Regions from separate parts of the Chitinophaga flava genome, predicted to be linked through region 1. Evidence: riboswitches for the same ligand, from Rfam matches in the RefSeq annotation. Region 1 holds a riboswitch; each other region holds the start of a gene.

Region 1 (10,390 bases):
AATGCGCTGAAGGGTACAAAATATCCGGAGAATAGATTGAAGTATAATGGAAAAGAGTTACAGAATAAAGAGTTTGGGGATGGAAGCGGGTTGGAGTGGTATGATTATGGGGCGAGGATGTATGACGTACAATTGGGAAGATGGCATGTGCCAGATCCACTTGCTCATGAGTATTATTCATTTTCACCATTTAACTATGTTTTGAACAACCCTTTAAACATGGTTGACCTTGATGGAAGGAAAGGTACATCTACCCATACAGATTCAACTGGAAAAGTACTTGCTGTGTATAATGATGGAGATTTAGGAGTTTATAAACACGATGATGTACGAACCGGAAGCGACATAGATGCCAAAAGGGAAAGGACGAATAGCACTTCAGGTGGAGGAAAGAAAATGGGAGAAACAGAATATTGGGATGAATTTGTTGAACCGAATACCAACGAAATAAAAGGTAAGATTTTGTTCGATGAGTCTTGGGCTCCTATAATCGTTTCCTATCATCAAGACGCACTACAATATGATTTATATACAATCGCTCAGATGTCAAAGCCTCGTAAAGATTATGATATTAAAGTAAAAGAGCATGTAGCGCCATATGGTCCGATGACAGGTAGAAAACTGCTGGGCTATTATGCAACAGCTCGATCTGCTGGTAATTTTTTAGCTGGTTTTAACGGAAGAACAGGAACTTTGTATGGAGCACATATAAGTTATGAAACCTATATGAAATTGGCTGGTGCATTGAATGTGAAGCAATATAATATGAGGAATGCATCAAAAATTTTAATTTTCGGAACAGAATTTGGCCCTGCTCCCTGGTATGGAGAAGATGAATATTCTGGAAGAAGAATTAAACAAGGATGGTGGGGTGGAGTAAATGTATATAGACAAAACCCTGATGAAATATTAAAGGTGCGTTAAGTTGCGTTGGTTTTGGTAATTCTTAAAAATGGACCTATGTGGAAAATAAAAAGAAGTTTATGCTTTGTTACAGTATGTATGATTGTAACAGTATTTTGTTTTAGCTGCAATGATGATAACATTCTAACTACAGTAACAAATCTACCTTCAAAACCAGGATATCCGCCAATTTTCATGAAACAAATGACATGGGGGCTAACAGGGGACAAACAGGTAAGTGTCATTTCAAATAGTGATAGTGCGAATTTCATACCCCAGAGGTCACGTGAGTATGTCTATGAGGGGCTTTCTGATATATATTACAAGCTGCAGCATGATACATTGTTCATTTATACACCAACAATTGCCCCTGTGCCTCAATATTTCCGAACGCCTTACAAAGTAATTCAGATAAAGCTAAGCAATCCAGAAGCGATAGATTTATTTGTAAATCATGAATATAAAAAAAAGGGACTTACTAAAATTGGACCAGAGTAAATATCTAGGTGCCTCAAAAGTAATTTTGAGGCACTTTTTTTCCTTTAAAGGAAGATAGATGTCCAGATAATTAGGTGAAAAAAGATTTTTAATGATTGTTTAGTTGGGTAATTGGTGTAAGTTATGAGGTGAAAATTTAAAATATTATTTAAGGCACATACCATCAGGCAATGTTGTTCCCGCCTAAATTAAATAAGATGGTATCCGGGACTATTCGGTTCTTGTAGTAGACCGGATAATAGATAGTTGAGATATTAGTTTGATACTGGTTCGCTATAAACGGGAGGCGTTTTTGGTCTCCCCGGAACGTTTTTGAAAGTATTGATGTATGCGTATATGGAGTTTACAACAGCCGGAGATATAAGGTGTAGCTAAACGTGATTTTTTGGGGAGCTAGCTTTACTGCTGGCAAGAAAAACTGACTAACCAGGGGGAGCTTCAAAAGATCAATCTCATAGTGGTTATAAGAAAAATTATACTACTCGGTAATGATCTCGAAATAAGCTCATACATACTGAAAATAAAAAGGGGATGTCTCTAAAATAAATGAGACATCCCCTTTTTAGTGTTTATGCTTTCTCCGAGGCATCCACAGAAGCCACAAAAGGAGCTTTCCCCACATACGTATTATCTCCCAGCTGACTAACCAGAAAAACCGCCAGATCGGATGCACTGATCCGCGGCGCCGGGCAATCATGCAGATTAGCCAGATAGGCGCCCGTGCCGGTTGTCTGCTCCAGCAGTGGTATCCTCGCCAGCGTCCAGTCGAGTGTGCTTTGTGTTAGTTGTTCATATTCCCGTTGTTTGTCTGCGATGATATCGGGGTAGCTGTTACGCATATACGTAGAAGCCTGACGGTACCATTCGCTTTTATCATCTCCCGGAACATCTATACTTAAACCGGTAATCACAATATAACGTTGAAGGCCATACGTTTGCATGGTATTGATAATACCCTGGGTGGCGCTGCTGAAAATCGGAGGGAGTCTGCTTCCCAGTGTGCTGATGACAGCGTCGCAGCCTGGTATCAACTGCGATAGTGCTATCGGGTCCAGTACATCGCCCTTGATAAGTTGTATGGCCGGATGACGGAGATGGTATTTGTTCGGGTTTCTGAGTAGTAGTCTGAGATGATATCCCTGAAGGAGTAGTTGTTTGACCAGGTATTGACCTGCTTTTCCGGTGCCGCCGATGACGGCTATGGTTGTCTTCATATGTTGCTGGTATAAAATAATTAACAATAACCTGCTGTGGTAGCGGGTATGCAGTGATGGTAATATTTTATGCAACAAGTTTGATGATTCAAATATAATGAAAAGGGTATAACTTCAGTTTATGGAAGTACGGGTTTATTATGCCTCTTTTGATACACCATTGTCTGCTGGTCGTTTCAGCCGTTTGCTGGAGCAGCTTCCGGAAGACAAACAACAACAGGTGTTAAGATATAAGCGTTGGCAGGATGCGCATGCGTCGCTGCTTGGAAAACATTTACTGCTACAGGCTTGCAGTGAGTCGGGATATCCGGCGGATCTTCGGCTGTTGCAGTATACAGTGGCTGGCCGGCCTTATATGCCGGAGTACCCTGATTTTAACATTTCTCATTCCGGAAATATGGTGGTTTGTGCTTTGGCTGCCAACGGACGGATCGGTGTCGATATAGAGAAAAGAGGCTCCATTGATATCATGGATTTTAAAGATCAGTTTACAATGGAAGAGTGGAAGCTGGTGATGTCTGCAGAAGATCCGGTATGGCAGTTTTATGAATTCTGGACTATTAAGGAAGCGGTAGCCAAAGCCAATGGAGTGGGTATTGTGGATTTGCCGTCTGTTCACATTTTATCAGAAAGTCTGGTAAGACTTCATGGATTTATGTGGACACTAACACCCTTGCTGTTGCATAATGCATATGCAGGTCATATAGCTACAGAATCGATTCCTTCCGTCAGTATCAGGGACGTTGTTTTCGACTAATATAGAAGGGGAATCAGCCATCCCGTAAAACCGGTAAATTTCATGTTTTAGCAATCGCTTTTTTTAAAATCACGGTTTTCCGTGAGCTGCTGTATCGTAGAATCTGCGTACATTTATCAAGTACCAATAATCAAAATAATCCGAAAAAATAATCCGAACGAAAACCATTTTGATCATCCTCAATTTATAATAGTCAATACTCAATAGTCAATACTCCAATACAATATAATTCCAACGTTTTTTATTTATAACCTATAATAATTTGTTTTATGAGAAAAACTTTCGAAAAAAAGCTGGTACTGAACAAAATTAAAGTTGCTAAACTGAATGCAGCTCAGGTTGATAGCGTAGACGTAAAAGCTCCTACCTACACCGGTTGCAGCCTGATGGCAAAATGCCCTCCTCCCAGCACACTGGTTAACTGCTAAACTGTAGTTTTTGTTTATGAAAAAGGAAACATCCAAAAAACTTCGTTTAGGTAAGATTAAAGTATCTGACCTTAGCAGTCATGTACAGTCTGCCGGTGCAGATCAGCGTTCCGGTGCTTGCGGCACCTCCTATGTGGTTGCTTGTATGAGCCAGGGAGCGCCTGTTTGCAGCAAAGACTCTTGTATTATCTAAATTAATTCCCCGGGCTAAAACCCGGGGCTAATAATTGGTTAAAATTTATTCAATCTTCATCAATATTAGCCCCGGGCTTTAGCCCGGGGATATTTTATTTTGAACGATGAACTACAGAAAAGAGATTGAGTTGACGCTGGAGCAGATCAGCAAAGAGCTGGATCTGTTTACAGCCAATGATACAAATGCAGGCCTTTTAGGAGGAAATACCGGCTGTGCTTTGTTCTATGCCTACTATTACCAATTTACTTCCCGTGAGGAGCATCTGGATAAGGTGCTGGATATTGTACAAAAAAGTATTACAGCTTTGTCTGAGCAACCATTGAATGGATCTTTCTGTGGTGGTGTGGCCGGTGTTGCCTGGTGTATACAGCACCTGGTAGGTATGGGTTTTATTGAGGAAGATGATATAACAGATGCTTTTACAGAGATTGATGAAGTGGTAGGCGATTTTATGGAAGAAACCCTGCTGGCTGGTAAAAATGATTTTCTGCATGAAGGGGTCGGCACGGCATTATATTTCCTTGGGCGGCCGCCTGAAATAGGGCAAAGGTATCTGGAAAGGCTGGTGGGACATCTGGCCGGGTCGGCACACCATTTACCTACGGGCATAGCCTGGAAGGACCAGTTTTCTTCCCAGAGCCATCGTAATCAGGAGGAGAACCTGTACAACCTCGGACTGTCGCATGGCGTACCTGCTATCATCGCCATACTGTGCCGGATATACGAAAAAGGAATTGCCCGGGATGTTACCCATGGGCTGATAGAAGATGCTACCCGCTGGGTACTGAATACCCGGAAAACTGATGGTGGAAAAGGACTCTCGTTGTTCCCTACTTTAGTGAATGCCGCCAATGTGATTAGCGGCGATGTAAATAGTCGTTTGGGCTGGTGTTATGGCGATCTTGGTATTGCCACTATGCTGCTGGGCGCCGGAAAGCGTCTGCAGAAGCCGGCTTACAACGAAGCCGCGTTGTCAGTATTGCATGATGTTGCTGCTTACCGTAATCAGAAAAACGGAGCCATACATGATACCTGTTTATGTCATGGGAGCGCAGGCATTGCGCATATATTGCAACAGGCTGCCCTGGCCACTGGTGATCCGGTCCTGGAAAAGGCTGCGTTCAACTGGCTGGAGACAACCCTAAAAATGAATACCTGGACGGATGGGCCTGCCGGGTACAAATTTTATCATCACCCTGATTATGTAGACAATTATAGTGTGCTGGAAGGTATTGCAGGAACAGGACTGTCACTCTTAGGCTTCCTGCAACCAGAAATGAGTACAGGCTGGAATGAATGCCTGTTGATATCATAAACATCTTTCGGAAAGTTTCATTTTGTTTCTTTTTTTTATATATTACAGTTAGTATTTGATCCACGAAAACTGTTCATCCGGAAATCCATGCCAACGCATGCCAACGTTACAGCAAATATGAAATAACCATGATCCGATTATATTGTGTAGATGATCACCCATTGATACTGGAAGGTCTACGCGCATTACTCTGTTTTGAAAGAGACATTGAACTGACGGGAGAAACAAGAACGGGGGAGGCGTGCCTGAGTTTTCTTGTTCACCACAGGGCTGATATTATTCTGCTGGACACCCTCTTGCCCGATATGTCCGGTGCAGCGCTATGCCATGTTATAAAAAGAAACTATCCTGAAACAATGGTGCTCGGACTGAGCTACCACAAAGATGGACCCGGTATCCACGAGATGATGGAAAGCGGTGCCAGTGGATGCCTGATGAAGAATGCCGACAAGGAAGAACTATTGAAAGCCATCCGTGACGTGCATAACGGGCACACCTATCTGTCGGCAGGACTCGAAGATGTTTGGCAAACAGATGACAGAAGAACAAGAGCCAGACAATTGAATATCACCAAAAGGGAAAAGGAAGTATTGTGGCTGATTGCCAACGGCCATACCAACCTCGAAATAGCCGAAAAACTTTTTATCAGCAGTGATACGGTAGACAGTCACCGACGTAACCTGTTGGGCAAATTCAAAGCCCGTAATACAGCCATGCTCATTAAATGTGCCATCGATAACAAACTACTCCTGTCAGGGTACCACTGACAACTTTTTGAAGAAAAGGAATTTATCTGCTACCTTCGCAGCGCAATGGTTTACTCCTCTCCGTTGCGGACGAGGGTAATTAAAAGGGAACACGGGTGTAAATCCCGGACAGTCCCGCTGCTGTAATTCTCTCAAATGCCCGGGCATCTATCCGGCCACTGTTGATAATCAATGGGAAGGCCGCCCGAAGCAGAGATAAGTCAGAATACCTGCCATGCATCTGTTTTAAGCCTTCGTGGAATGAGGCTTTGAAGTAAATCATGTTGCAGGCAGACTGCCTGAAGGAACTTACCTTGATTTTACTCCTGATACGAAGGCCGTTGAAGAAATTATCAAAACGGTGAAGTATGATGCGTATCTACCAACAGGGAAGTGCTCTTGTAAAGATTTTCCTGTGTCTGTTGCCCGGAATGCCTGCTGTGCTGAAAGCACAGCAAACCGACACTACCAGAACCCGCGAACTGCGGGAGGTGGCTGTCAGCGCCCCACGTGGTAATAAAGAAGTCGCACCGGGGCAGCAGCTCAAAGGCAAGGAGCTGCAACGATTAGGTACCCAGTCGGTAGCAGACGCGCTGCGCTACTTTTCGGGCATCCAGGTAAAAGATTACGGTGGCATCGGCGGCCTGAAAACAGTAGATGTACGCAGTATGGGCACCAACCATACCGGCGTGTTTTTCGATGGTATTGAACTCGGAAATGCACAAAACGGCCAGGTTGATCTGGGCAAGTTCTCACTGGAAAACATGGAAGAAATCTCCCTGTACAATGGTCAGAAAAGCAGCATCTTCCAGCCGGCAAAAGACTATGGTTCTGCGGGATCCATCTACCTCACTTCCGTCAAACCCCGCTTCGAAGGCGGTGAACAACGGCACATAAAAGGTACTTTTAAAACCGGCTCTTTCGGCCTCGTCAACCCCTCCATTCTCTGGCAGGAGAAAATAAGCCAGCGCGTGTCGGCATCCTTCAATGCTGAATGGATCAATGCCAATGGCCGCTACAAATTCCGCTATCAAAAAGAAAAAGGATATGATACCACCGCCATCCGCAAAAACAGTGATATCAACGCATTGCGGGTGGAAGGTGGTCTGCACGGTATCCTCAATGGCGGCGAATGGAACAGCAGGATCTATTTCTATAATTCAGAAAGAGGCCTGCCAGGCTTTGTCGTCAACAATGTATTTGGTCATGTTGACCGGCAATGGGACCGCAACTTTTTTGTGCAGTCTTCCTGGCGTAAAGATCTGAGCAAACGCTACAGCCTTATGCTCAACGGGAAATACGCCTACGACTATACGCATTATCTGGCACCAGATACTGTTCGTTATATCGAAAACCGCTACCGCCAGCAGGAAGTGTATGTGTCTGTAGCCAATCAGTACCTGCTCACCAGCTGGTGGAACCTGGGCCTGTCCGGTGATTTTCAATGGAACAAGCTGGATGCCGACCTGACTAATTTCTCCTATCCACAACGTTTTACCACATTGGTAGCCCTGGCCACCTCGGTGAATTTCAACCGCTTCAGTGCACAGGCCAGTTTGCTCAACACCATCATGAATGAAGAAGTGAAGAAAAATGCGGCCTCTCCTTCACATCAGGAACTCACACCCGCTGTATTTGTCTCCTGGCAACCTTTTGCGAAACCCAATATCACCTGGAGGTCGTTTTACAAACGTATCTTCAGAATGCCCACCTTCAACGATCTCTATTACACTGACATCGGTAACTCCAACCTGAAACCGGAGTTTGCCACACAATACAATACCGGTCTTACCTGGAGTCATACTTTCAGTGGAAAAATATTGCAGGAGCTGGGCCTGGAAACAGACGCCTATTACAATGAGGTTACCAACAAAATAGTGGCAGTTCCTGCAGCCAGCCAGTTCCGCTGGACGATGATGAACCTGGGTTTTGTGAAGATCAAAGGCATAGACGTGAAAGCCAAGGCTGTCTGGCAGATACTGAAAGACTGTCAGCTCAGCACCCGTGTCAATTATACCTTTCAGGATGCGAGAGATTTTACCAGCCAGGCAGAGAGTTTTTATGGTCACCAGATACCCTACATCCCCTGGCATAGCGGCTCGCTGGTATTGGGCGGCAGTTACCGGGACTGGGACCTGAACTATAGTTTCCTCTATACCGGTGAGCGCTACGATAGCAAGGAGAATATCAGGGACAACTATATGCAACCCTGGTATACTAGTGATGTCACGTTTACCCGCAGCTGGAAGCTCAATAGAACCGGCTTCCGTTGTACCGCACAGGTCAACAACCTGTTTAATCAGTATTATGATGTGGTGCTCAACTACCCGATGCCAGGCCGGAATTTCAAATTCATTTTGTCTGTAAACATCTAAGCTCATGATAAAATTATTACGTTTTACAGGTATTGTTATGTTGATGGCTGCCGTGGCCATCAGCGGCTGCCGTACCGGTAATGATATTGTGCCACCAGTAGTTACCCAGGTGGATACCCCTGTAAAACACTACCAGTACAAAGGTTTCTATCTGCTGAATGAAGGAAACATGGGCAGTAACAAGTCTACCCTCGACTTTTTTGATTTTACCAGCGGATTGTATAAAAAGAATATCTATGCAGAAGCGAATCCCACAGTGGTGAAGGAACTCGGCGATGTGGGCAATGATGTGCAGATATATGGCAATAAGCTGTTTGCCGTGATTAATGTGTCCAATAAGGTGGAGGTGATGGATGCCAACACTGTGAAGCGTATCGGGCAGATAGGACTGCTGAACTGCCGCTATATCACCTTTGCTAACGGTAAAGCCTATATTAGTTCATATGCCGGCCCTGTTTTAATTGATCCACGGTCGCCGATAGGTATTGTGGCCGAAGTGGATACCGCTACCCTGCAAATCACCCGTAAGGTGGAAGTTGGCTACCAGCCGGAGGAAATGGCCGTCGTGGATGGTAAACTGTACGTGGCTAATTCCGGGGGCTATCGTCCACCCACATACGATAGTACCATATCAGTGATTGATCTCAGCACTTTTAAGGAAATAAAAAAGATAACTGTTGATATTAACCTGCATCGCCTGAAAGCAGACCGTGATGGCGATTTGTATGTGACCAGCAGGGGAGACTACTACAACAGGCCTTCTGCATTGTATCTGGTGGACACTAAGACGGATGCCGTGAAAAAACGCTTCCCCATGGCTGCCAGCAACCTCTGTATCTCCGGCGACACAGCTTATGTATATGGCTCAGAATACAGCTATAATACTGCTTCCTGGAGAATTAATTATGGGATGATTAATGTTAAAACAGAGACCATCATTCCCGGCAGCTTTATTACAGATGGTACGGAGAGGGCTATTAAAATGCCCTATGGCATAATGGTGGATCCTGAAACAAAAGATGTATATGTAACAGATGCCCGGGATTATGTTTCTTCCGGCGTACTGTATTGTTTTAATAGACAAGGCAAAAAGAGATGGTCAGTCACCACTGGTGATATTCCGGGGCATTTTGTCTTTTTACCGGTAACCCAATAAAACCAACAGAAAAATGAAGCAACGACTTTTACCCTTTGTGATGCTGGCAGCACTCTTCGCGGGAAGCTGTTCCAAGAGTGAGGATACAACACCTACCGTTACGCCACCGGTCACCGGGCCGGAGGTGTCGGTTAATGTACCGGCAGGTGGTGTAAATACTGGAAATATGCAGTGGGTACGTTTAGCCGCCACCGTGAAAAATGATAATGGAGCTTCCTATCTGTGGAAGCTGGGCAATGATACCTTATCCACTACAAAAGAGCTGCAGTATCTGTTTACCAAAGAAGGAAATTATACGCTCGCATTGATTGTTAAAAACAGTGAAGGAGAAAAGCGTGTAGACGTCCCAGTTAAAATATCAACCGGAAAATATACCAATGGTGTTACCCGGGTATTTGATTTTCAACCGGCCCCTGGCCAGTTTGTGCATACGCTGCCGGCATGGGAAAACGGAGATGATCAACAGAAAATGAATGCCAAAGCAGAAGAAGCTCTAAAGAACGGTGGCATCATACACCTGGGTGGATTTGGCGGTTATGTGGTGATGGGATTTGATCATACGATCCTGAATGTGCCGGGTGCCTACAGTTTTACCGTACTTGGAAATGCTTTTGAGAGTTGGGCGGAGCCTGGAATTATCGAGGTAGCTTATGATGCCAATGGCAACGGGCTTCCGGATGATGAGTGGTATGAGATCGCCGGTTCTGAGTACAACAGTCCTAAAACAATCCGTAACTATCAGATCACCTACTACAAACCGGATGAGAACAAAGTAAAAACGCCTAATAAAAATTATCCTGCT
Region 2 (10,390 bases), 1.9 Mb from region 1:
GCGCCCACTTCTCCCTGATAACCATCTTCCGGATCGAAGGTTTCTCCATTGGGCGCCACTCTCCGGGAAGGCTTGAAATAGGTGGAATAGGAACCATAAACAGACAAAGCCTTCGTAGGCTGATATACCAGACCGGCGCGGTAGGTCAGTGCTGCGGCGGGAATATCGGTTTTAGCGCCTCTGTCGGTGATATGGCGGCTGGCGTCTACTTTATTGGTATAATAAGTCCCTTTGAAAATATCATAACGCAAACCAACCAGACCTTTCAGTTTATCCGAAAACTTAAGCCAGTCCTGCAGATAAAAGCCATGTACGGTTTCTTCCGTAGCCTTGTACTGCGTCGTATAGTAGTCAACGTTACCCTGGTTCAATACAGGGTTTTGTATAGCCACCTGTGCATGCAGCCCTGCACCGAAGATATTGGCGCTATAGGTTTTTCTGTCGAGGTAACTGAATGAATACCCTACCAGTACTTTGTGTTCAATTTTTCCGGTTTGAGTATTGTAAGTCAACTCCAGCTGGTTTTGCAGCGGTTTTGTCAGATGGTTGAAATAGAGTGGGGAAGTACGTTTGAGAGAATCCAGTGTTTTATTGAATGTCAGTTCTTCTGTTGAAAAATAATTGATGTTATCATCTGAATAAGAAAGCTGATTGGACAACAGGAGTGAATTGCTGAACTGATGTGTATAACGCAGCTGAACATTATACTGTGTATTTTTCAGGAAATCAGCCGGATCGTTGTAGCGGGTATCTACGTTCATGCCTGGTGCTAACTTTCCACCTTCCAGCATTGGAATACCGGCGTCTGTAGCGTATTTGTCGTGGTTGGCGCCGATGGTCAGGTAAAAATTATCATGGGCTGTGGGCGTGTAATCCAGTGCCAGATAGGCGTTGTTGGTATTCATACCAGACTGGCGGTAACCGTCGGTGGCAGACAGTCCTGCATCTACCCGGTACAGGAGTTTTTTACTCAGTGCACCACCGGCGCCCACCCGCATCCGGCGGGTATTAAAACTACCGTAGGAAGCGGAGAAGTCCGCCTTTTGTTCGCTGGTAGGACGTTTACGGACCAGGTTAATGATACCCCCCAATGCTGAATGTCCATATAAAACAGAGGCAGGCCCTTTCAATACCTCTATGCGCTCGATGTTAGCGAGGTTAGTAGCAGGTGCACTGGTGGAAATATTGTGACGTTCATCTCTGACACCATCTACCAGCAATACAAAATTATTAAACCCACGAATGGTAAAGTGCTGAAAACCGCCATAGGTATTGTTTGCACGCACACCAGTAGTATTTTTCATAGCCTCTCCCAGGTCATCTGTGCCTCTTTGTTCCAGCGTACGGGCAGAGATAGTACTTGTTGTAAGTGGTAGGTCTCTGATGGGGACAGCAATTTTATTCACACTAGTGACAGCAGACTTTTGTGCTGAAGTGATAGTGATTTCAGAGAGTTGCCCGGTGCGACTACTGAGTTGCAACGATAACTCCGTTGTTTTCCGGTTGCTTATTGTCACCCGTTGCTCAGCCACATGGTAGCCAACACCGCTGACCGCAAGGGTGTAGTTGCCTGCAGGTATAGCTGAAAGCAGGAACCGGCCATCGGCATCTGTTACAGTACCATAGCCAGTTTCATTCAGCCGTACTGTAATACCGGGCAGGGGTTCACCGGTTTCGGCAGTAATTTGTCCGCGCAGGCTGCCGGTATGGGCGACAGTCGTTTGCGATTGTGCGTGAAGTTGATCATCTGTAACAACCATCTGTAAAAGACCGATCATTGTACACATGAATAAAGTCCGTAAATAAGAAGTGGGACAGTTAAAAACGTTGCTCCTCGTCCGGGAGTGGTTGATTGTAGAGTTTTGCATTGATAATGATGATGAAGACAGAAAATTGTTCTTCAAAACTTTACCATGCCATCGGATACTGCTATACAGAAAAAGACCGGAGGTATGCCCATTGCATACACTGCCCCTGAAATGAATACACTTCAGATGCAAAAACTCCAAACTTGACGTTGCTTCAGCCCACGAAAGCATTGCCAGCATAAAAAAGGCAGGTCTCCTGACTTGTAACATTACTGCCGTCCTTCCCAGTCATCATTGACCAGTGGACATTTTCTGGCAGTAACCTGATTGTTACTTACAGTTGCGGGACAGTTCGTGATTTTCACACGATTCCCTATTAATCTGCACTTAAGCAGAACCTCTTTTTGTTGGGGAAAGAAAAGAACGAAAACGGGGCAAAGATAGTAATTACCGGATTAAAACAAACTGTATTCCATAACCTGCCCGATCCGGACCCTGCCGGTATTTCGAACTTTTTTGTAGCAGATTTGTTCCATATCAAACAAACTGAAACCCCAAAACAAGCCCCGGAACCCAGGATGCTGAAACCCCTATTACGAATGAAAACATCAATGGAAATCATTTGGCTCACCCCTGATCTGAGTAAACTTGGCGGAAGCGAGTATATGGTGTCAGCCTTTTGTCGTTTGCTAAAGTCGGCAGGCATCCATGTACATATTATAACCCGGGCTATTCATCCTGTTTGGAAAACCGTCATGGATAAGGCTTCCGGTCCCGGACAGGTCAACTTTGCCGAGATCCATTCCGATAACATCATTGACTACATCCATACAATTGATGTTATTACCGCCCGGTTTACAATCTCCCTGATGCAGGTGATGCCCCTGGAATCATTTTCCTTCGACATCATCCGGTATAAGGAATATGGGTTTCCCGTTTGCGGGCTCGAGCCTACAGACCTCAGCAATCATTGCTGGTGGCTGCCGGAAAACATGCAGGAGCATATTCAATTCCTGGATGGACTGATTGTGATGAATCCGTATACCGAAATCATCGCCAGAAATGAGTACCATTTCAACAAGCCCATCCAGCTCGTTTCAAATACCCTGATGAATGATCTGTACAAACGTACGGACCGGAGTTATCCACTATCTACATTTGGTTGTATCAGCAGGTTATCAGCGGAAAAAGGGCTGGAATATCTGCTGGGGGCCTTCAGTCTTTTATCGAAACGGTATCCCACCGCCACCATTTGTATTTGGGGAGAAGGAGATGATCATGAAAGGCTACTACAGCAAACAAGAATGCTGGGCATTGCCGACCGTGTTCATTTTCACGGCGCTTTTCATCCCCTCGAAGATTCTTTGTCTATCAGCGACAGCGCCGAAATTTTTATTTCTTCTTCACTGTTTGAAGGATGTGGGATCGCCATGCTGGAACAGGCTTACCGCGGCAAACCGCTGATCAGTACTATGACACATGGATTAAAATGGGTACTGGGAGCCGATTACCCTGGCCTGATTCCGATCGCTGATACTCATTCCTTATCCAGGATGATGGAACAAACCCTTATCGACCCTGTATTCCGCCAAAGCCTCATAACACTTGCTCAGCAAAGGTTTCATTCCTTCTTTTCACCTTATCAGACATACAATCAGCTTATTTCATTTTACACTGACGTACTTCAAAATAATTCATATGAAAATCTGCAGTATCAAACTAAGCCATGATGGCTCCATAGCACTGATCGATGATCAACGGCTCATTTTCAGTTATGAGATGGAAAAGTTGAACAACGCTGCACGGTACAGCGAGTTCAACATAAGCATAGATGAAATCAATGCCATCTTCCATCAATATGGTTACTCATTCTGGCAAATGGATAAGTATGTCATCGATGGATGGGACCCGCACGAGCCACAAGTCATAGACCTTGGTAGAGGGAACACCACTGTAAATCTCGCAGGATACGATCGTTACAGTGAAGAGAGCACCGATATTATGCAACGGAAAAGTTTTGAACTGCCTGGCCCCATCAGCTTTCATTACTCCAGTTACTTTCATATAGCCGGACATATTGCGGCCGCTTATTGTACCAGTCCCATGGCTAAAGCAGGACAAGATTCCTATGTACTTACCTGGGACGGAGGTATGTACCCGCAGCTATTCTATTATCATTGCAAGACAAATGAAGTGGAAAGCCTGGGTGTATTATTCAACATGATCGGGAATATATACTCTCTCTTCTCTCAATATTTCAAACCCTTTCTGGTGAATGAAGACAGCCTTATGGATGATCTGAGTGTTGCCGGGAAAGTGATGGCATATATTGCAAAAGGTACCTACAGAAAAGAAATGATACCGGTGTTCCATGAACTTTATGAGAAACACCAGGACAAAGCCATGGCTTGCGCCAACATCTTCGGACAGGGACACGAAGAACGGGGATTAATCTTTGCTCAATTATTTGCACAGGACTTTATCAGGCAAACGAGTTCGTTTCATTATGCGCATGAGGATATTCTACTTTCTTTCCACATTTTTCTTGAACAACTATTGGTCAAAGAACTGGGAGTGAAAATAAAAAATGGAGGTAATAAAGCGAAGAATTTATGTTTTGCCGGAGGGAGTGCGCTGAACATTAAATGGAACAGCGCTATCCGCAATGCCGGTTTGTTTAACGAGGTGTGGGTACCTCCATTCCCAAATGACGCCGGCAGTGCCATTGGTGCTGGTTGCTGCGAAATGATCCATAGTACCGGTATAAACCATCTTGACTGGAACGTTTTCTCCGGACCACCAGTTATGGAAGATACGCAGCATGAAGGTTGGATAAAGAAACCGGCTACTGTTGAAGAACTGGCGCTGCATCTTTTCCTGAAGAATGAACCTGTAGTATTTCTACACGGGCGGGCAGAACTGGGCCCCAGAGCCCTTGGTAACAGAAGCATTCTGGCACCCGCCACTCAGCCCCATATGAAACGAATCCTTAATCACATAAAAGGCAGAGAAGATTATCGTCCGGTAGCTCCCATTTGTCTGGAGCATGATGCAAAAAACATTTTCGATCCCGGTAGCAAAGACCCCTATATGCTCTTTGACCACCAGGTCAGAGAGGAATGGAAAAGCCGCATCCCTGCTATCTGCCATCTGGACGGTACCGCCAGACTACAGACCGTCTGTGAATCAGATAACCCGGTCATATTCCGTCTTCTTAATGAATATAAAAAACTAAGTGGCATCCCTCTTTTATGTAATACCAGCGCTAACTACAACGGGAAAGGCTTTTTCCCGGATGTAGCGTCAGCCATGAACTGGGGACGGGTAAATTATGTATGGAGCAATCATTTCCTGTATGAAAGAGTACAAAAAATCTCCTTCGAGATGATCAGCAGTGATGAATCCATTTCACGAGTTGACAGGCTGCAAGCCCCGTAAGATCAATACCACACCGGATTAATTAAATAAAAGGAATCGGAGTTCGTATGGACTCCGATTCTTTTTTTATTGATCAATAACGAAGATTAAGTAACTCAAATATTACGTATCCTATGGCGTGCAGACATTTTAATTCAGTACAATTTATACCGCAGAGAGTTAATCTACATTTATAGAAATTACCATTTTTCACCAATTAATCTAAATCATGATGAGAAAAGTTCTACTCTTCGCAACAGCATTGCTATGTAGCAAAATGTCGTTTGCGCAAGATTACTGGAAAACCCACACAGATGCAGTCAGAATCACTACCGACAAATCTGTAGCACGCCTAGCATTCCCTACTGAGTTCAAATTATTTGACCTGAATTTCAATCCATTGCGGAAAGAAGTATTCAAAACTGTTGGCAATGCGCAAGCACGTAAGACAATTATCTCTTTGCCTAATGCAGATGGAAAAATTGAACAGTTCGAAATTATTGAGTCTTCCAATTTCGACCCTGCATTACAGGCTAAGTTTCCGGACATCAGGGCCTTCTCCGGAAAAGGCATTACCGACAAACAGGCCACTTTAAAGCTGAGTATTTCTCCACAGGGAATACAAGCGATGGTCTTCCGTACAGAAAAGGATAATGAATTTATTGAACCTTATTCTGCAGACCACACAGTTTATACTGTATTTAAAAAACAACCGAGGACTTTACCATGGAAATGCTCTACTCCTGAGCAAAAGATGGCCACCGGCATAGACCGGCAGGTATCAACTGCCAGGTCAACCGGCGATGCAAAAACATTACGGTTGGCACAATCAGTTACTGCCGAATACTCCAATTATTTTGGAGCTACCAGCGCTTCGCAGGTGGGATTGGTGCTGGCAGCTATCAATGCTACGCTTACCCGTTGCAATGGTGTTTATGAAAAGGACCTGGCTGTCCATCTTAACCTGGTTCCGAATGTAACTAGTGTGATCTATTATAATCCTGCAACAGATCCATATTCTGATGCCTCCAGCGGCGCTGGCGGAGCGTGGAACAGTGAGTTGCAAAACACATTGACCTCTGTGATTGGCGCAGCAAATTATGATATCGGCCACCTGTTCGGTGCATCCGGTGGTGGCGGTAACGCCGGCTGTATCGGTTGCATTTGCGTTGACAATCAAAAAGGAAGTGGTTTTACTTCTCCTGCTGATAATATTCCACAGGGTGATAATTTCGATATCGATTACGTAGTGCATGAAGTAGGGCACCAGTTGGGCGCTAACCATACTTTCTCCATGAGTAATGAAGGTACAGGCGTTAATATGGAACTTGGTTCAGGGATTACTATCATGGGGTATGCTGGTATTACCGCCCAGAACCTTGCTCCTCACTCTATTGCCTATTATCACGCTGCTTCCATTGCACAGATCCAGGCTAATCTTGCCAGCAAAACTTGCGCAACCACTGTCGATATATCAGCCAATAACGCAACTCCTGTTGCCAATGCCGGCGCTAATTATACTATTCCTATCAGCACCCCGTTTGCGCTTACCGGTTCAGCTACTGATGCCAATGCCGGCGATGTGCTGACTTATTCCTGGGAGCAATATGACAATGCTTCCTCATCACAAACAGGAACCGCCAGTGTAGCCAGCCCTACCAAGGCCTCCGGCCCTAACTGGATATCAAATGAGCCTACTACATCTCCAATAAGGTATTTCCCGAAACTGGCGACTATTCTTGCAGGTGGTTTAGTGTCCGGCCCATTACCAGGTGGTAGTGCCGGCGCCAATACAGAAGCTTTAAGTTCTGTTAATAGAACTTTGAAATTCCGGTTAACGGTAAGAGATAATGTTCTCTATAGCTCAACTCCACCGGTAACTATCGGTCAGACCAATTTCGCCGATATGACTGTAACCGTCTCCAATACATCAGGACCTTTTGCAGTGACTTCCCCTAACACCAGTGTATCATGGGCCGGCAATTCATCTCAAACTATTACATGGAATGTCGCCAATTCAACAGCAGCACCTGTTAGTTGCGCCAATGTAAAAATTTCCCTCTCTACAGATGGTGGCAATACATTCAATACCTTAGTGGCCAGCACTCCAAATGACGGCAGTGAAGTGGTAACTATTCCCAATACGCCCACTACAACAGCCAGAATAAAAGTAGAAGCGGTAGGAAATATTTTCTTTGATATTTCCAATGCCAACTTCGTTATTACCTCCGGTTCATCCTGTGCTTCTCCTGCAAGCTTAACTGCTTCTGCTATTACTACTACATCTGCAACAATAGGATGGACAGCAGCAAGCGGCGGTGTATCCTATAATGTGGACTATAAAGCTACCACATCTTCTACATGGATCAATGCAGCTACAGCTACAACAGCCACTTCTGTTAACTTAACAGGTCTTACACAGGGAACTACTTATGACTACAGGGTAAGAACCAATTGTGCCAGCGACAGCAGTGTTTACTCAGCTGCACAGTTCTCTACCGTATCAACATGTACTACGCCCACTGGCTTAACCAGTTCAGGTGTAACAGCTGCAGCTGCAACTGTCAGCTGGACGGCTGTAAGCACTGCCCTGAGTTATGATGTAGATTATAAACCTAATACATCTTCTACCTGGACCAATGCCGCTACCGGTACCACCGCCACCTCTGTTAATCTAAGCGGATTAACATCAGGCACATTATATGACTGGAGAGTGAGAACCAACTGTTCAGATGGCAACAGCACATATGGTGCTGCACAGTTCACTACCGTATCTACAGGTTGTGCAAGTCCGTATGATAATGCAACCAATGGAACCATTGCCGGCGCTGCAACCATTCCATTTAATACTGATATCACTGGTCTCATCAGCCCAAGTGGTGATATAGATAATTATAAATTTGTGATCACTACCGGCGGTACTATTACGATTACATTAGGCACCTTGCCTGCCGACTATGACCTGAAACTGTTGAACAGCGCAGGTTCACAGGTGGCTATTTCACAGGCAGGCGGCACCACCAGTGAAACTATCAGCAGGACCGTTACTCCGGGTACCTATTATGCACAGGTGTATGGTTATAGTGGAGCCAATAGTGCTACTTCCTGCTATACATTACGCGTACAATTAGGTACTGCCAGCCGCGGAACAGAAAATGCAGATGTTACCGATATTACTGAAAGTAAAGTGCAGAAAGTGGAAATATTCCCCAACCCTGCCAATAATATACTGTACATTAACCTTGCAGGTTACACCGGAAAATCAGAAGTGAGTATCCTTGATGTAAACGGCCGCGAAGTATTACGTCGTGAAGTGGGTGCCGCTAACTCAAAGCTTGATATTTCCACACTGCCTATAGGTATTTATATGGTGAGAATTAAGAATGGCGTAAAACAGGTGACTATGCAGAAGATTGTTAAACAATAAACAGAAATACATAACCCAATGCTGAAAAGCCAGTACCGATCAGGGTACTGGCTTTTTTTTTCGGGAGGTTGAATAACAGCTTACCTCTACTGACATAGGGTTGTCACTAACGGTATTTTCCTTTGTTCTACAAAAACATTTACTATGAATTTTTCTTCGGCCAGGATTATCACTGCTGACATTAAGCGTCTCGTTCAATTTTATGAACATATTACCGGAACTCCCATGACATGGTATACCGATGATTTTGCTGAACTGCGCACGTCCCTGGCATCTCTGGCTATTGGGAGCACCAGGACATTGGCATTTTTTGGTGGAGACGAAGTGGCAAAAGCCGCCACTAACAGCTCAGTTATCATTGAGTTCGGCGTAGAAGACGTTGATAAAAGTTACGAGACGTTGGCTACCTTCCTGGATACAGCTGTTGTACAAAAACCAACTACTATGCCCTGGGGTAACCGGTCATTGTTATTCAGGGATCCGGATGGTAATCTTATTAACTTTTTTACACCAGCGACTGCAGAAGCGAAAAAAAGATTTGAAAAAGCAGATTAAGGAGGCTGTGTGTCATCTTTAAAGGCAGATATAAACAAAGAGAACTCCCGGCCAATACCAGGAGTTCTTTTTAATCTGTCGGGTTTTATGGCCCTGATTCGTATCTTGTGCCACATTTTTAATCCCGGCCGAACATGAAGTTGCGTTGCTATCACCTTATATTCTTACTTATTGTATTTCAAACAGGATTTGCCCAGCAGCAAATTAAACTGACACTAGACAGCCTGCTTCTTGCTGATAACCAATCCCCGACGGAAGACAAAAACAAGCTGGAACGTTACGTAAAGATCTATAAGAGTTATGGCAAGCTTGGTGAGATCGATAAGGCCGAGATCTATGTAGACAGGACAATTAAGCTTGCCGAAAAATTAAAGCTGCCATCATTTATTGGTCGTGCCTACTATTCCCTGGGATTTTATTATCAAAGTCACGGAAATTATATTCAGGCGGAAGATATCTATAACAAAGGGATAAGGAAATCCCAGGAAACTGGTGATAAACGGTTGTACGGAGATATCTATTATAACCTGGGCGCCATGTATGCCAGTTGGCCAGACTACGATAAGGCACTAAACGCTAACCTGAAAGCCGTTTCCGTTTATAATGAAATCGATAATAAATTAGATGCCGCAGGATGTTATGTTAATATTGCCGATGCTTATAAAGGCCTCGGACAGCATAAAACTGCCATTACTTATTTAGAACAGGCAGTACAGGTCTTTAAACAATTTAAAGGGAGCGATTATGGCTTAGCGCTTAGTTATGCAGATATGGGGGCCAATTATTTCCTCGCCGATGAGAAGGAGCTGGGAATGAGTAAGATAGAAAAGTATCAGATGGCACTTAACTTCCTGGATCTTTCCCTGGGCTTTGCTAATCAGCTCCACGATTATTCTCTTTTCGGTAACATTTACCGTACACGTGCGAAGATATTGAGTGTAAATGGATCTTCTGAACAAGCCCTGGAGGCATTTCAGAAGGCGATAGCATCCAATAAGCATTTATATAATAAAAAAGCGTTTGCACTGGATCTGTTAGCCCTGGCTGACTTTTATATCGAACATGCACAGTATCATGAGGCCACTCCTTTGGTAACAGAAGCACTGAATATTGGAGAGGAGAATCACTTTCCTGCCTTACAAAGAGATGCCAATCTTGCACAGAGCAAACTGGCCGAAAAACA
Region 3 (10,390 bases), 170 kb from region 1:
GGTGTATTGCCCTACTATCAGGATATTCATATTGAAGAAGAAGATTCGGTAGCACTATCGCTGAAGCATAAACGGCAGACCACCGGCAGAATCAATATCGCTGTGGTATTGCTCCGGCATATGTCGAATTTTACGGATTTTAATGTGCTGGAGAAAGATGAGCGGGTAAATATTTTTTATACAGATAATCCCGCGGATATTGTTACAGCAGATATTGTGATTGTCCCGGGCAGTAAAAATACGATGTCCGATCTGGTGGCTATCAAAAACAATGGAACTGCAAGGGCTATCACGGAAGCGTTTAAACGAAATAAAGTGGTGATCGGTATCTGTGGCGGTTATCAGATGATGGGTATATCTGTTGCCGATCCGCATGGTGTGGAAGGAGAGCCCGGCAGTATGCCCGGACTGGGGATATTACCGGTCAATACTGTCCTCACGCGCGAGAAGATCACCCGGCAGCGTCGTTTCTCCTACCGGCAGCAGGCTGCTTCCTGCGAAGGGTATGAGATCCATATGGGACATACAACAGGTGAAACGCCTTCACCGCTGAATGTACTGGATGATGGACAGCCCGATGGATATTTTCTCAGCAACAGATGCTGGGGTACCTATTTGCACGGCATTCTCGACAATACCGCTGTACTGGACGATTTGCTGGCGGCCTGCGGAAAAACGGTGACTGCCGCTCAAAGCTTCGACTATCGTGCTTTCCGGTCAGCTCAATATGATAAACTGGCCGCTTATATCCGGCAACACCTGGATATGGAAGCGGTATATAAAGCCATTTGTTTATGATACAAGGACACGGAGATGATGCATACCTGTTCAATCGCCCTATTGTAGCCGATTTCAGCTCAAACGTATGGTATGGTGGCACGCAGGAAAAACTGGTACAGCATATTGCGGGCAAAGTCAGTGGGGTCGGCCACTACCCGGATGCAGGTGCTGTTAAACTGCAACATCAGATAGAACAACGGAAAGAACTGACACCCGGTATGGTGATGATGACCAATGGAGGCACAGAAGCCATTTACCTGGTGGCACAGGCTTTCAGCGGCGCTACCACTACGGTGGTGGTACCTTCCTTCGCGGAATATGCCGATGCCTGCAAACTCCATAAACATGAACTGAGTTACTTTTTCTGGGAGAAGCTGGCGCCTGATACCCGCTTTATTACCGACCTGGTGTTTATCTGTAATCCCAACAACCCTACGGCCCAGGTGATGAGTGAAGAGGGAATGCTGCAGCTGATACAGTTCAACAGCCGCACTATATTTATCATCGACGAAGCATATATACAATTCACCCGTAATGCCATTACATTGTTGCCTCGTCTGCATCAACTGTCAAATGTGCTGGTCATACGGTCGCTCACCAAAACCTGCTGTATCCCCGGGCTGCGCTTAGGATACCTGGCCGGACAAAAGTCGCTGCTGGATAAGGTCAGGGCCTTCAGAATGCCCTGGTCGGTCAACAGCCTTGCTTTGGAAGCCGGTTATTATATCATGGACCACCCGGAAGAATTTGAGCTGCCGCTGGACTCCTTGCTGGCAGACACTTACAAGCTATGGGAAGGAGTACGGAAAATGCCTGAGTTCAAAGTGTTTCCTACCAATACTCACTACTTTCTGTTTGAAACCCTCACGGGTACTGCAGCAGCCCTGAAACTATGGCTGGTCAACAACTACGGGATACTGATCCGGGATGCCTCCAATTTTTATGGCCTCGAACAAGGACACTGCCGTGTAGCATGCCGCAACCAGGAAGATAATCAGTTACTCATCACTGCCCTGCATCAATGGACGCTTTCATAAAATTCGTATTGCCCTTACTGTTAGGTTATCTGCTGGACCTGTTGCTGGGAGATCCCCGCAGCTGGCCACATCCTGTGAAGCTTTTTGGTCACCTGATCGGCTATACGGAGCGGCTGCTTAACCATGGCGCTGGCCGCCTGTGGAAAGGGGCGCTGATGACGCTGTTGCTTTGTGCCGCTGTGTTTGCCGGTTTTTATCTGGCGCAGCACTGGCTGGAACAATGGCCCTGGGCCTGGCTGGCCTTTACCACTGTGTTTGTGTTTTTTGCGCTGGCCAACAAAAGCCTGCTGCTGGAAGGAAGGGAGGTGTTTGATACGTTGCACCAGCAAGGCCTGGAGGCCGGCCGTAAGCGGCTGTCCTGGATCGTGGGCCGCGATACTTCAGCTTTATCACCCAATCAGATACGGGTGGCTGTCATGGAGTCTATGTCTGAAAACCTCAGTGATGGCGTGATTGCTCCGTTGTTTTATTATGCGCTGCTGGGTTTGCCGGGTATGATGTTATATAAGATGATCAATACCCTTGATTCGATGGTGGGTTATAAAAATGATCGTTATTATTATTTTGGGAGAGTGGCTGCCCGCCTCGATGATGTGGCCAATTTTATTCCAGCCAGGATAACGGCTTTGCTGATGGTACTGGTGTCTGGCAGTCGCCGCGCGGCACAGTACATCATTCGTTTTGGTAGATCACATGCCAGCCCCAATTCCGGTTATCCGGAGGCAGCCCTGGCGGGAATCCTCAACTGTCGCTTCGGAGGCCCCAATACCTACCACGGCAGAGTAGTGGAGAAACCCTATATCGGCGAACAGCCCCGTGATATCGCTCATCATGAATTCAATAAAGTAACATATATTAATCATGCTACCACGTTGGTGATGATATTTTTTATGCTGCTGTTTTATTATTTCCTATCTTCGCCACCGTTGCCAGGTGTGTAGCCTTTTCTGAGGTACACTTAAAAGGGAATCCGGTGTAAATCCGGAGCAGTACCCGCTGCTGTAAGTTCATCTATAAGTTGCTGATAATATAGCCACTGTATCAACGGGAAGGCGTCAGACAACAGAACAAGCCAGAAGACCTGCCAGGAAACATGTTCACGGTCTGCTTCCGGGATAGAAGCCAGGACAGTTTCCTTCATACTCCCCGTATGTTAGGCACTTTCCCTGATATTCCTCCCCACAGCTCTCCACAATTTTATTTAACAGTTAACGGGCTTATTAACTTAATTCATGGGCAAAGATCTTCAAAAAGTTAAACGCATCGCGTTTATCTGCAACGGCAATTCCTGCCTCAAAAAAGGCGCGGAAGACACCACCCTGCAGCTCAGGGCTGCTATCTCAGAAAACAACCTGCATGAGGAAGTGCATACCATCCGCACACGATGCACCGGCCAATGCGAACACGGACCAATTGTTTTTATCCATCCCGAGGGGACCTGGTATAAGGAAATGTATCCGGAAAATACCACCAACCTCGTTATCAGCCATTTCCTGAACGACAAACCGGTCAGTGAGGCTATCTTTTTTGGAGAAGAAACAACTATCCGTTAAGCGAACCCTTTTTTCATGCGAATTTTTTATACTGTTGTATTATCTGCCCTGGCATCGCCAGTATGGGCACAGCAAAGCAATACAGACACCCTTTCCCGCAAAATACTCAACCTTAAAGCGATCGACATCACCGGCAGCACCGACAAAAGTGCGCACATGCTTTCCAAACTTGACCTGCAGCTGCAACCGGTGAAATCGGCTCAGGACCTGCTCCGCACTGTGCCTGGTCTCTTTATCGCGCAACATGCCGGCGGCGGAAAAGCCGAACAAATACTGGTACGTGGTATCGACAACGACCATGGCACCGATTTCGGTATATTCGTTGACGGTATACCTGTCAACCTCCCCAATCATGCCCACGGACAAGGATATGCCGATATGCACTTCCTGATCCCGGAGGTAATCGGCGGAGCCGCCTACTACAAAGGGCCCTACGAGGCCTCCCAGGGCGACTTTACCAATGCAGGTGCCGCCGTCTATACTTCCCTGTTCAGACCCGATAACCAGTTCGTGAAACTGGAATATGGCCAGTTTAACACAGCCCGCGCCGCTACCATGCTCCGCTTGCTGGATAAACAACAGCAGCCAGGCACCAGAGACCAGAACGCTTATATCGCTGCCGACTATACGTACACCGACAGCTACTTCGACAATCCGCAACATTTTAACCGATTGAACCTGTTGGGCAGATACAACATTGCCCTTAACAGTAACAATACCATTTCCCTCATTGCTTCCGGCTTTACGAGTAATTGGAACGCTTCCGGACAGGTGCCGCTGCGCGCCCTTGAAGACGGCTCTCTTCGCCGCTTTGGCTCTATAGATCCTTCAGAAGGAGGAAAGACTACCCGTATCAATGCCAACCTGCTCTGGGATACCCGCCTCAGTGAGCGCTCTTCCCTGCACCAACAGGTATATTATGTAAGAAACCTGTTTGACCTCTGGTCCAACTTTACTTTTTATAAAGAAGATAGGGTGAATGGAGATGAAATCAGACAATGGGAGAAACGTGACCTCTTCGGATATAAAAATACCTGGCGCCATGATGGTCGCCTGGGAAAAGCAACCTTGCAGTCAGAGATAGGACTGGGAGCGAGGATAGACCTGGTAAACCTGGGGCGCGATCATGTAAAGGAAAGGGAGCTGCTGTCTCATGAGGATTCCTCCCGGGTAGCAGTGGCCAATTACTCCCTCTATTTCAGCGAAACGCTGCGCCTGGCTGGTGGATGGAGTTTCAACGTGGGCCTGCGCAACGATGTGTTTACGTTTAATCTGCACGACCGTATGGACCCATCCAACAATGGCAACAGTGTAGCCTACCGGCTGAGTCCGAAGATTAACATTTACTACGATTTATCTCCTTCGCTGGCATTTTTCGCCAAAACCGGCATGGGCTTTCATTCCAACTATGCTAACGTGGCTATACGCAGCGGGCAGGAGAGTGCTGTTCCCCGTTCTTATGGGGCCGACCTTGGCGCTAATTTCAAGTTAAACAGTAAATTGCTGCTGACCGCTACATGGTGGTGGTTGCAGAGTGATGCAGAGTTCCGTTTCATCGCAGATGATGGCAGCTATGAAAACATTGGCCGTGCTACCCGTACCGGTGTAGATATAGCCTTGCGTTATCATATATGGAAGCCATTATGGGCCGATGTAAACCTCAACTATGCACACCCTCGTCTGATGGACGCTCCCGCAAAGGAAAACCATATTCCCTTTGCGCCCGTCTTCACCAGCACGGGCGGTGTTTCCTGGCAGGCAACAAAAGGATGGAATGCAGGTATACGTTACCGTTATATGGGTAAACGTGCAGCCATCGAAGATAATAGTGTTCAATCGGCCGCTTATTTTCTCACCGACGCTGTTGTGAAATATCAATGGCGCCGTTTCGAATTCGGACTTTCTGCTGAAAATATTTTTAAGGAGAAATGGGCAGAAGCTCAGTTCTACGATGAATCACAACTGAAAGACGAAAAAGCACCGGTCATGGACTTCCATATTACGCCAGGGACACCGTTCTGCCTCAGAGGTAGTATAACTGTTAAATTCTAATATGGATCAACATCTCCCTAAAATCAGCATTTTAAGTTGCGGCTGGCTGGGCAAGCCGCTGGCTCAGCATCTGCAGCGTACCGGATACACTGTGAAAGGCGCCAGAACGACGGCTGCCGGCGTACAGGAACTACAGGAAGCAGGCATAGACGGCTATCAGGTTGTTTTGAGTGAATCACAACTCGATGCACCCGATACCTTCTGGGATGCTGATATTCTGATTATCAATATTCCACCCCGTAACAGGGAACGAGGAACAGAAGCGCATGTGCAGGAAATAAAAATTCTGAAGGAGAAACTGGAAACAACCAGTATTAAAAAAGTAATCTTCGTAAGCTCTACTTCTGTTTATGCCGATGTCAACGATATGGTAACGGAACATAATATGGTGATGCCGGAAACACCCAATGGTATTGCTTTACGGGAAGTAGAACAGATATTATTGCAGTCACCTGCCTTTCGTACTACCGTGCTGCGTTTCGGAGGACTCATCGGTTATGACAGAATACCAAACGCAGAAACATTGCTCACGCAGCGTCGTAGTAACGATGTACCGATGAACGTGATACACCGCGATGATTGTATTGGTATCATCAGCCTGTTGCTCGAAAAAGATATCTGGGGAGAGATCTTCAATGCCTGCGCCAGCGTGCATCCTATCCGATACCACTATTACCGGGCAGCTGCACAGGCACAGAAGCTGGAGATGCCTAAAAAATTACAACCGATAGAACAACCATATAAAATAGTGAGTTCGGCCAAACTGAAACAAAGGTTAGGATATGAATTCATTTATGATGATCCGTTATTGATTTTTAATGCACCAACAACAGGAACAAAATAAGAATATCCTGCATCCGGTATGCATCGTAGGGGCCGGCCCCGGTGCCGCGGATATGCTAACGGTAAGGGCTACACGCTGTATAGAAACTGCTGATGTAGTCCTGCACGACAACCTGGTGTCTGATGAGATACTGGCACTATGCCGGCCTGACGCAGAGAGGATATATGCCGGCAAAAAATATGGCGACACCAAAGATCCGGCAGTACGGCAGCAGCAGATACATGAACTGATGCGCCTGCATGCATTGAATGGAAAAAAAGTGGTAAGGCTCAAGTCCGGAGATCCGTTTATCTACGGCCGCGCGGTGGAAGAGATCCGTTATCTGCAGGAACACCATATTCCATTTGAAGTGGTGCCTGGCATTACCGCCGGGATTGCCGCTGCGGGCCTGTGCCAGGTGCCGCTGACAGAGCGCAACCACAGCAATGCAGTGCTTTTTTGTACCGGCCATACCGCCAACTACGACCATGAACAGCTGGATGCGCTGGCCAATATGCTGCGCACCGGCACTACGCTGGTGATGTATATGGGGCTGAGCAACCTCTCCGTAGTAGTGGCTAAACTGTTGCAGGCAGCCGGATCAGAAACAGTATATGTAACAGCCGTTTCGAAAGTGTCTGCCCCGCAACAACAGCAGGTGACAGCATCCCTGCAGGAGATAGAAGCTGCCATACATCAGGCAGCACTGCCGATGCCGGTAGTGTTCATCATAGGAAAATATGCAACATCCATTAAGGTATAACAGATGAAAAAAGGTATACTGATCTGCGGCCATGGCAGCAGAGATAAAGAAGGAGTGGAGCATTTCAAGGTGTTGGTCCGCAAGTTACAGGACCGCTACCCTGATGATGTCGTTGATTATGGTTTCCTGGAATTTGCCCATCCCGTATATGCGGCGGCGGTAGAGCGGATGTATCTGCAGGGGGTACGGCATATTATCGCGCTGCCGGCCATCCTTTTTGCTGGTGGGCATGCTAAAAATGATATACCGTATGAAATGAATTCGCTCCAGCAGCAGTATCCTGATCTGACCATCACCATGGCCAGACATCTTGGTATTAGCGCCCCTTTGCTGCAGTTGTCCCAGCTGTTGATAGAAGAGGCGGAAACTGCTATGAAGGCGGCAGACAAGGCGGATGCCTGTTTGTTGCTGGTAGGCCGGGGCACCAACGATCCCGATGCGAATAGCGATGTGGCCAAACTGGCCCGCATGCTGGGAGAAGGTATGGGCTTCGGATTTACAACCACTGCTTATATAGGAGTGACGCAACCGTTGCTGGCAGACATCTTGCCCATCCTTGAACATCTGCCTTTTAAAAGAGTGATCGTATTACCGGTTTTTCTCTTTACTGGTATACTGCTCAAGCGCATCTACAGTCAGGTAGCCGACTGGCAGGCTTCTTCCACCAAAGAATATCTGTGTACAGCATCTTTTGGCAGCCATGAGCTGCTGCTGCAAGCCATCGATGAACGCATACAGGAGGCACAGGCCGGTCATGGCAATATGAACTGCCAGCTTTGTAAATACCGCACACAGATTGTGGGTTTTGAAGAAGATATGGGCAAGGAACAAATTGGCCACCACCTCAATGTAAAAGGCATCCTTTTCGAAGAAGAGGAAAAACCAGGTGCTCAGAAAGGAATATTATCCACCGTCAAAAAAGTATTCGGCATTTGAACCGTACCGGAAAAATATATGCAGTATCGTTAGGCCCTGGTGATCCGGACCTGATCACACTCAAAGGCTGGAAAGCCCTGCAGCAGGCAGATAAAATCTATTATCCGGCCTCGCTGCAACAGGGACAGCCACGCAGTTACGCCAGGACCATCCTCGATCACTACCAGCTGGAAAATAAAACCTGGCAGCCTATGCTGCTCGAAATGTCGAACGACCGCAGTTATAACCTGCAGGTATATACGGAGACGGCCGCGCAAATGAAAACAGACGTGCAGCAAGGTTTGCAGGTCGCATTCGTCAGCGAAGGCGACATCTCCTTTTACAGCACTTTTATCTATCTCCTCGAACATATCCGTCGGGAAAATCTTCCCCTGGAAGTAATTGCAGGAGTACCTGCTTTTCTGTTGGCAGCGGCAGCTCACCAGCAACCGCTGGCATTGCTCCGCGAAAAAATCGCCATCATCCCGCTCCTCGAAAATGCTACGGTACTGGAAGAACACCTGCGCCGCTTTGAAACCATCGTGCTGATAAAAGTGCGGGGAGCCATGGCATATATTACACCATTCCTTGAGAACAGCCAGGCTACTATGTTGTACGGGGAGAAACTGGGCACTGCTGAGCAATATCTCGCTACTGGTATCGAAGAACTGCAGGAAAGAACGCTGCCTTATTTTTCATTGATCATTCTTAAAAGTAACATATGCAACTGAGCGTAATCGGTATTGGACCTGGTGCGAAAGAGTATATACTGCCGGTAGCGCAACAGGCACTGGCGGATGCTGATATTGTAATTGGCTATCATTATTATTTTCAGTTTGTGGCCCATCTGCTGAAGCCCGGTTGTGAATGCCTGGGCCGGGAACTCTCTGAAGAAGAGGCTCGTGCAGTATTGGCTGTTGAAAGCTGTGCCCCAGGAAAAAAAGTGGCGGTGATCAGCTCCGGTGATGCTGGTGTATATGCTATGGCATCACTGGTGTATGAATATGCTGCCCGTCACAGCAGAACAGATATTGATATGCAGACCATCCCCGGTATCAGCGCCTTCCAGGGCGCCGCTGCCAGGCTGGGAGCTCCCATAGGGCACGACTTCTGTTGCATCTCCCTCTCAGATCTGATGACGCCCTGGTCTACGATTGAACAGCGTATCACCGCTGCCGCCATGGGCGACTTCGTTACTTCCTTATACAACCCCCGCAGCAAGCAGCGCAACTGGCAGCTGTCGAGATTAAAAGAAATTTATTTGCAATACCGCCATCCGGAAACACCAGTGGCCATTGTAAGACAGGTGACGAGAGAAGAAGAAAATATTCATCTCACCACACTAGCTGAACTGGACGTTACGCTTGTAGACATGTTCAGCCTCGTGATGATTGGTAATTCACAAACCTTCCGGTTTAATAATTTCCTCATCACCCCGCGGGGCTACCTGGCCCGCAAACCGGTGACCGGCGAAGAAATACAGGTGGAGAGCTTCCGCCAGATCATGCAGCAGCTGAAAAGAGATGAGTTGTCACCGGCAGACCAGTGGGCTGTGATACGCTGTATCCACAGCACCGCCGACTTTGAATATGAACAGCTGTACTACAGCCGCGGTAATGCCATGGAAGCCTGGCATGACTATCTGCGTAGTGGCGGTACCGTTATTACCGATGTAACCATGGTGCAATCCGGTATTACCAGAGCATTTACCCAACAATACGGTGTTACTGTAAAATGTTATCTCAACGATGAAAGAGTACCGGCATTGGCTGCAGCGGAAAATCTCACCCGCAGTCAGGCTGGTATGCGCCTGGCCATACAGGAACACCCCGAGGCCTTGTTTGTAGTGGGCAACGCTCCTACAGCGCTGCTGGAAATATGTGATCAATGCCAGCAAGGTACTTGCCGCCCTGCTGGTATTGTAGCGGCGCCCGTGGGTTTTGTGAACGTCCTGGAGTCAAAACTGAAACTAAGGCTGGGAGCTACTGTGCCCGCCGTTATCATAGAAGGCCGCAAAGGCGGCAGCAACGTGGCGGCAGCGATTGTAAACGCTGCCTTCACCCTGGATACAATCACTGTTATGCATACACGCTGATGCCGGAAGAATATATCGTCATAGGAGTGGCCAATACAACAGCCAATGTCTGTTCACCGGAAGCGATGGAACTGCTTTCGCAGTATCAGCATTTTTCCGGTGGGGAACGTCATTACGCTCTGGTAAAGCACTTACTGCCGGTATCCCATCACTGGATTACCATCAAGGGTAACATGCCGGCACTTTTTGCGCAATACGAACAGGTGGCAGAACCGCTGGTGGTTTTTGCCAGCGGAGATCCTTTGTTTTACGGTATGGTCAACACCATCCGAAAATATGCAGTGGATGCTAACGTAAAGGTATATCCGCAGTTCAACAGCATACAACGGCTCTGCGCCAAAGCAGGCATCCCTTATGAACAGGTATGTAATG

What was found. A riboswitch is a leader RNA that binds a small molecule or an ion and turns the genes downstream of it on or off. The one in region 1 is predicted to bind cobalamin.
Positions count from the first base shown of each region.
Region 2: linked by a shared signal. The riboswitch ahead of DF182_RS09885 (TonB-dependent receptor) and the one ahead of DF182_RS02010 (TonB-dependent receptor plug domain-containing protein) in region 1 are both predicted to bind cobalamin.
Region 3: linked by a shared signal. The riboswitch ahead of DF182_RS01505 ((2Fe-2S) ferredoxin domain-containing protein) and the one ahead of DF182_RS02010 (TonB-dependent receptor plug domain-containing protein) in region 1 are both predicted to bind cobalamin.

Region 1 covers NZ_QFFJ01000001.1:559,476-569,865, reverse strand. The annotation lists gene DF182_RS02040 (RHS repeat-associated core domain-containing protein) at 1-924, shown strand, start outside; gene DF182_RS02035 (hypothetical protein) at 961-1,401, shown strand; gene DF182_RS02030 (NAD(P)-dependent oxidoreductase) at 1,971-2,615, opposite strand; gene DF182_RS02025 (4'-phosphopantetheinyl transferase family protein) at 2,737-3,372, shown strand; gene DF182_RS32260 (class I lanthipeptide) at 3,642-3,800, shown strand; gene DF182_RS32255 (hypothetical protein) at 3,817-3,993, shown strand; gene DF182_RS02020 (lanthionine synthetase C family protein) at 4,100-5,311, shown strand; gene DF182_RS02015 (response regulator) at 5,440-6,078, shown strand; cobalamin riboswitch at 6,108-6,309, shown strand; gene DF182_RS02010 (TonB-dependent receptor plug domain-containing protein) at 6,426-8,432, shown strand; gene DF182_RS02005 (YncE family protein) at 8,437-9,588, shown strand; gene DF182_RS02000 (PKD domain-containing protein) at 9,602-10,390, shown strand, end outside.
Region 2 covers NZ_QFFJ01000001.1:2,478,999-2,489,388, forward strand. The annotation lists gene DF182_RS09885 (TonB-dependent receptor) at 1-1,778, opposite strand, end outside; cobalamin riboswitch at 2,037-2,225, opposite strand; gene DF182_RS09890 (glycosyltransferase family 4 protein) at 2,408-3,538, shown strand; gene DF182_RS09895 (carbamoyltransferase N-terminal domain-containing protein) at 3,507-5,246, shown strand; gene DF182_RS09900 (reprolysin-like metallopeptidase) at 5,455-8,652, shown strand; gene DF182_RS09905 (VOC family protein) at 8,797-9,207, shown strand; gene DF182_RS09910 (tetratricopeptide repeat-containing sensor histidine kinase) at 9,342-10,390, shown strand, end outside.
Region 3 covers NZ_QFFJ01000001.1:393,255-403,644, reverse strand. The annotation lists gene DF182_RS01520 (cobyric acid synthase) at 1-798, shown strand, start outside; gene DF182_RS01515 (pyridoxal phosphate-dependent aminotransferase) at 795-1,817, shown strand; gene cbiB (adenosylcobinamide-phosphate synthase CbiB) at 1,802-2,758, shown strand; cobalamin riboswitch at 2,732-2,920, shown strand; gene DF182_RS01505 ((2Fe-2S) ferredoxin domain-containing protein) at 3,050-3,370, shown strand; gene DF182_RS01500 (TonB-dependent receptor) at 3,386-5,422, shown strand; gene DF182_RS01495 (Rossmann-fold NAD(P)-binding domain-containing protein) at 5,424-6,266, shown strand; gene cobA (uroporphyrinogen-III C-methyltransferase) at 6,241-7,008, shown strand; gene DF182_RS01485 (sirohydrochlorin chelatase) at 7,012-7,944, shown strand; gene cobI (precorrin-2 C(20)-methyltransferase) at 7,941-8,654, shown strand; gene cobJ (precorrin-3B C(17)-methyltransferase) at 8,645-10,018, shown strand; gene cbiE (precorrin-6y C5,15-methyltransferase (decarboxylating) subunit CbiE) at 10,018-10,390, shown strand, end outside.